2 regions of the Paraliobacillus zengyii genome follow, and region 2 is predicted to be linked to the other one. Evidence: riboswitches for the same ligand, from Rfam matches in the RefSeq annotation. Region 2 holds a riboswitch; the other holds the start of a gene.
The links. A riboswitch is a leader RNA that binds a small molecule or an ion and turns the genes downstream of it on or off. The one in region 2 is predicted to bind glycine.

Region 1: another riboswitch for glycine. It lies ahead of gcvT (glycine cleavage system aminomethyltransferase GcvT); the one in region 2 lies ahead of DM447_RS03435 (ACT domain-containing protein).

What each region holds. Positions count from the first base shown of each region.
Region 1 is NZ_CP029797.1:2,200,521-2,203,953, forward strand. It holds gene gcvPA (aminomethyl-transferring glycine dehydrogenase subunit GcvPA) at 1-448, opposite strand, end outside; gene gcvT (glycine cleavage system aminomethyltransferase GcvT) at 461-1,564, opposite strand; glycine riboswitch at 1,729-1,820, opposite strand; gene DM447_RS11185 (DEAD/DEAH box helicase) at 1,963-3,433, shown strand, end outside.
Region 2 is NZ_CP029797.1:689,506-692,938, reverse strand. It holds gene gndA (NADP-dependent phosphogluconate dehydrogenase) at 1-1,206, opposite strand, end outside; glycine riboswitch at 1,884-1,961, shown strand; gene DM447_RS03435 (ACT domain-containing protein) at 2,069-2,341, shown strand; gene DM447_RS03430 (PFL family protein) at 2,359-3,433, shown strand, end outside.

The sequences.
Region 1 (3,433 bases), 1.5 Mb from region 2:
CACTAAGATTGGTTGATTCCGCTAATGCAGTTGGTCCATCGTACATCGAGGAATTTGCTACATCCATACCAGTTAATTCACAGATCATCGTTTGAAATTCAAAAATAGCCTGCAATTCGCCTTGTGAAATTTCAGGTTGATAAGGTGTGTAAGCAGTGTAAAATTCTGATCTAGAGATTATATGATCAACTACTGATGGAATGTAGTGATCATAAACACCTGCACCTAAAAAGGATGTATGTGTCTTCGTGTTCACATTTTTCTTTGCTAGAGCAGTTAACTCCTGCATTAATTGCGATTCATTTGCTGGCTTTTTTAACTGTAATTCTTTCTGTAAACGTAATTCATTAGGTATATCCTCAAATAGCTCATCTGTAGTAGATACACCAACAGTGTCTAACATTTCCTTTTTATCCTCTTGTGTCATTGGTAAGTAGCGAAACTCCATTTTTTCTCCCCCTTATCCCCTTCTATAAAACGGTGTAGCAATTACTTTAGCTTGGACTTGCTTTTTTCTAATTTGTACATTTACGAGACTTCCTTCTATTGCATAATCTGCTGCTATTAGTGCTAAACCAATATTTTTATTTAAAGTTGGTGATTGTGTTCCGCTCGTAATAAATCCTATTTCTTCCTCTTGATTCATAACTGAGTAACCATGACGCGGTATCCCTTTTCCGACCATTTCTATCCCTACCAATTTACGTTGTGGACCCTCTTTTTTTTGGTGTAGTAATAACTTTTTACCTATAAAATCATTTTTTTTATTTGTTTTAACCGCAAACCCTAGTCCTGCTTCAATTGGTGAAATAGTTGAGCTCAGTTCTTGACCATACAATGCTAAATTAGCCTCAAACCTTAATGTATCTCTTGCGCCAAGACCAATCGGTTGAATCCCTTCGTCTTTACCTGCCTCGATGATTGTTTTCCATAGTGCTACACCACTATTCACTGCAATATATATTTCAAAACCATCTTCACCCGTGTAACCTGTTCGCGCGATCAGTGCTTTGTCATCTAATCCATTAAAAGATACATCTTGTGAAAATTCAAAAAACTTAATATTAGCTAATTTCTTATCAATTACTTTTTGCAACACTTGTTCAGCCTTTGGCCCTTGTATAGCTAATTGAACGAATTTTTCTGATTGATTCGTGATCGTTACCTGCTCCACTTTATGTTTCATTAACCAGTTAAAATCTTTTATTATATTAGCAGCATTCACTACTAATAAATACTTCTCATTAGCTAACTGATAAACAATTAGGTCATCCACAGTTCCACCATCTGGATAACACATAATTGTGTATTGCGCATGATTTGAGCTAAGATTTGACAGATCATTTGTAAGCATCTTTTGCAAGAAAGCTTCTGCTTCTTTTCCTTCTACAAGTATTTCTCCCATATGTGATACATCAAACAAACCGACTTTATTTCTTGTTACATGATGTTCATTTTTGATACCAGTAAAATAGACTGGTAATGCCCATCCACCAAAATCAATTGTTTTAGCATTGAATTTTTCATACTCGGAGAATAATGGTGTTTTCTTCAATTCTTCCATTTACTCAAAACCCCTCTCAAACTTAAATTAGTCAAATAAAAAGACAGGTGAAATTATCATATTTATGATAATTTCCCTGTCCTTGTACCAGAAAGATTCATCCATCTTTTCAATGGACTTGCTTCTTGGGTAGTTTATTCATTGATAAACATTCTCCAGAGTTGCGTCAGATAAAAGTCTTTTTTGCCTGAGAGATTCGTATTACATACTTGCTCCTTCGGCGTCACATTATAGTGATCTCTCCTATTATCTTCATTCGCTTGTAAAATTATTAAATTTGGACATACTAGAATTTACATTGTTTTTTTACTTGAAATCAACATAATTATAGCATGATTTTAGATTAATGGCGAATGAAAACAGAAAAAAATCAAAAATAGTTCGGAAGGTGGACTTTCGTGGAAATTGAATTAAAAAGAGATCCGAAATTTATCGAGAGTTTAGAAGAAAAAGTAAATGCAGACGGTCCATTTAGCTCATGGGAATTGTTCGATTTATCTTATCAAGCTACTTTAACAACTTTAACCCATGACTTTTCTGGATTACAAGCACCTAGATTATTACCACATGTTACTTTTTTATCACATCAATTATCTTGTGCTGAGCAAGTAGTAGAAGAAATGAATGGTAGAGCTATTTTAGCTGATGAAGTAGGCTTAGGAAAAACGATTGAAGCTGGATTAGTCTTAAAAGAATATATGATGCGTGGGTTAGTAAAAAAAGCACTAATTCTCGTCCCTGCATCGCTAGTTAATCAATGGGCATTAGAATTAACGCAAAAGTTTTATATTCCAGTTGTAACAACTAGAAAACGCCCAATATGGGACCAAGACAACATTATAATTACTTCAATAGATACAGCAAAAAGAGATCCACATCGAGAGATTATTCTACAACAAAAATACGACTTTGTTTTAGTAGATGAAGCACATAAATTAAAGAATCATCAAACAAAGAATTATCAATTTATTCGATCTCTACAGAAAAAATATTGTTTGTTATTAACTGCTACTCCTATTCAAAATAAGTTAAGTGATATTTTTAATCTCGTTTCCATATTAAAACCTGGCTTTCTAGGAGATTACCAAACATTTGCAGAAAAATTCGGTAAAAACATTAAAAATCTTGATCAAGATATACACTTGAAAAAACTTGTTCAAAAAGTAATGGTGCGTAACCTTAGACTAGAAACTGGCATTGATTGGACAAAACGAAAAGTGGAAACGATTCAAATTGAATTTACAGATGAAGAAATGCAAGCATATGAACAATTAAAAAAAATCACAATAGAAGCACCGCATTTTTCAGCAATTACTTATTTACGTGAATTATGTTCTTCACGTGAAGCTTGCTTTCTTTCGATTAAGAAAAACTTAGAGAATGATAATGCGGGTATATATGCAAATGAATACAAAGAGTTTTTAGGTAAACTAGGAGAGTTACCAAACCACTCGAAAGCAATTAAAGTGGTGGAATTAATAAAACAATCGGACGAAAAATGCATTATATTTACCGAATACAGAGCCACGCAAGTTTATTTACAATGGTTTTTACAACAAAACAATATTACCTCTGTACCATTTAGAGGTGGATTTAAACGAGGCAAAAAAGATTGGATGCGTCAGTTGTTTAAAGATAAAGCCCAAGTATTAATTGCGACTGAAGCTGGAGGAGAAGGAATTAATCTTCAATTCTGCAACAAAATGATTAACTATGATTTACCATGGAATCCAATGCGTCTAGAACAAAGGATTGGTCGAATTCACCGCTATGGTCAAAAGAACGATGTACAAATTTATAATTTTGCGATCAAGAATACAATTGAGGATCATATTCTGCGATTATTATATGAAAAAATTCATTTGTTTG
Region 2 (3,433 bases):
CTCAACGATACCCTTGAAGTATGAATCTAATAATAGATTTGCTAAAGCAGGTTCACGATCATAAGCTTCTTTAATTTTTTGTAAGAACTGCGCTCTAATAATACAGCCACCACGGAAGATCATCGCTATATCACCATAACGTAAGTTCCAATCATTCTCATCTGATGCTGCACGCATTTGTGCGAAACCTTGCGCATATGAAACAATTTTACTCATATAAAGTGCTTTACGAATTGCTTCTACTAACTCATCCTTATCACCTTCATAAGGTGCATCCTGAGCTGAAGGGCCACTTAATATTTTGCTTGCTTTCACACGTTCATCTTTCATAGCAGAGATGAACCGAGCAAATACAGATTCTGTTATAACTGGTAATGGAACACCTAAGTCTAACGAACTCTGACTAGTCCATTTACCTGTACCTTTTTGACCTGCAGTATCAAGAATCATATCAACCATTGGCTTACCTGTTTCATCGTCTTTTTTCGTGAAAATATCTGCCGTTATTTCAATTAAATAACTGTCTAATTCCCCTTTATTCCATTCAGCGAACACCTTGTGTAATTGATCAGCATCATAACCAAGAATATTCTTCAGCATGAAGTACGCCTCACCGATTAATTGCATATCTCCATATTCAATACCATTATGTACCATTTTAACATAATGACCTGCTCCGTTTGGCCCAATATAAGTGACACAAGGTTCGCCGTCTACTTTAGCTGAAATAGCCTCTAAGATAGGAGAAACAAGATCATACGCTTCTTTTTGACCACCTGGCATAATAGAAGGTCCTTTAAGTGCACCCTCTTCTCCACCAGATACACCTGTACCAATAAAGTGAATACCTGATTGATCTAATTCTTTATTTCTTCTAATTGTATCTTTGAAGAAGGTATTTCCACCATCAATTAAGATATCACCTTTATCAAGAAGAGGTTTCAATGTTTCTATTGTTGCATCAGTAGCAGCACCTGCTTGAACCATAAGTAAGATCTTACGAGGCTTTTCTAATGAATCAACAAATTCTTCAATTGATTTTGCACCAAAGAAGTTTTTTCCTTCTGCTTCATTTTTCAAAAAGTCTTCTGTTTTTTGGAATGTTCTGTTATATACAGATAAAGAATATCCTCTACTCTCCACATTCATGGCAACATTTTTCCCCATTACAGCTAAACCGATTACTCCGAATTGTTGTTTTACCATAGTATTTTCGCTCCTTTTTTAATTAAAAATCCTCTTTCTATCATACGTTGAAATTCTTTACCTTGCAACTCTGCCGTACTAGTTATCTAAAGGATTATTTCACTCCCTCTATAAACTTATAACAAGCTAGCTTATCTTGCAATTGAATTTTTTGAAAAATTCTATTAATACATCAATTTAATTACAAAATAACTATGTGCATAACTTACTAATGGAATCAAAACCTTATTTAAAAAGCTACCAACTTGACAAATCAACGCTTTTGTAATAAAATATTTTCTAGAGCTTAGCCAAGCAATTTAAAATGAAGCAAGTTAAAATTATGGCATCTGCCAATGTTTTTTGAAAGTGTATGAAGGAACCATATACAATTAGCAAGACTTATTCACACTGGATCGACTTTGGAGTCGTAAGGATGTAGGAGAGGTAGGGCTTACATCGTTTAGGTTAGTAAAAACTTCCAGGTGGAGATACCGCGGCAATTTAATGAGATAAATAGAAATTAAATAAAATTTTTACTTGTGAAAATGGCAAGTTATTCTAGGGGTACCTTTCAACTGAAAGGTACCCCTTTCCAATTTCTTTAGATTATATTGACGACCACGTTCTAAACTGGTACGATCTGTTTATCTATTTATTTTATAATCGCAGTGATTATTATGGGTAACACTATAATAGGAGCAGCTTCTGGAGAGATCGTTTTTAAACGACGCCGAAGGATTCACAATCTCAGGCAACAGGACAGAAGAAACTAGACATAACCTTTATGTTTACTGTTATTATCACTGAGATTGGAGAAAGATTCCAATCTTTTTTAATTGGTTATAGAAATAACTCTAAATTATATAGTGAGGTGATTTGCATGAAAAAGCGTGCAGTAGTAAGTGTAATCGGGAAAGATCAAGTAGGAATCATTGCAAAAGTGACAAATGTATTAGCAGAAAACAAAATGAATGTACTAGATATAAGCCAAACAATCTTACAGGATTTTTTCACCATGATGATGCTAGTAGAAATTGAAAGTGGAGAAGATTTAGATGCACTACTTCAACAATTTAAAGAAATTGAAAAAGAATTAGGATTAACTATTAGCATACAGCTTGAAGACGTGTTTCAAGCAATGCATCGGATCTAAAGGAGTGTGACAATATAATGGCAATAGCTTTTACGGAAATCCAAGAAACAATTCGGATGGTACAAATGGAAAGTCTTGATATTAGAACCGTTACAATGGGGATTAGCCTGAGAGATTGTGCTGATTCAGACTTTGAAAAAGTAAAACAAAATGTATATGATAAGATCACTTCATATGCGGATCAACTAAAACCGATTGCAGAGCAAGTAGAAAAAGAATATGGTATTCCAATTATTAATAAGCGAATAGCTATTACACCTGTAGCTGAAATTTTAGGAAAAGCAACTGTTGATCAAGCAGTTGAATTAGCGCAAACGCTCGATAAAGCAGCCAAAAAATTGGGTGTCGATTTCATTGGTGGGTATTCTGCTTTAGTACATAAAGGCATTAGTAAAGGCGATCAGACACTGCTTGATGCACTTCCTAGAGCACTTAGTGTGACAGAACGTGTTTGTGCCTCCATATCCATCGCAACAACTCGAACAGGTATTAATATGGATGCTGTTAAACAAATGGGTACAATCATTAAAGAAACTGCTGAATTAACAAAAGACAATAGTAGTATCGGTTGTGCGAAGCTCGTTGTTTTCTGTAATCCAGTTGAAGATAATCCATTCATGGCTGGAGCATTTCATGGCGCCGGTGAAGGTGAAGCGGTATTAAGTGTAGGGGTAAGTGGTCCTGGCGTTGTTTTAAATGCATTGAAACGGTTTCCAAATGCTGATCTTGGTGAAGTTGCCGACATCATCAAAAAGACAGCATTTAAAATTACAAGAGCTGGTGAATTGTTAGGACGTGTTGTTGCCGAGCGACTAAATGTACCATTTGGTATTATGGATCTTTCATTAGCACCTACAAATGCTACAAACGATAGTGTAGCTGAAATTTTAGAAGAAATTGGTTTAGAAAGTGTTGGTACACATGGAACAATAGCGGCTTTAGCATTAATGAATGATGCAGTTAAAAAAGGTGGAGCAATGGCAAGTTCTTATGTCGGTGGATTAAGCGGTGCATTTATTCCTGTTAGTGAGGATAACGGTATGATTCGTGGAATTGAGAATAATTCCCTTAGTCTTTCTAAATTAGAGGCGA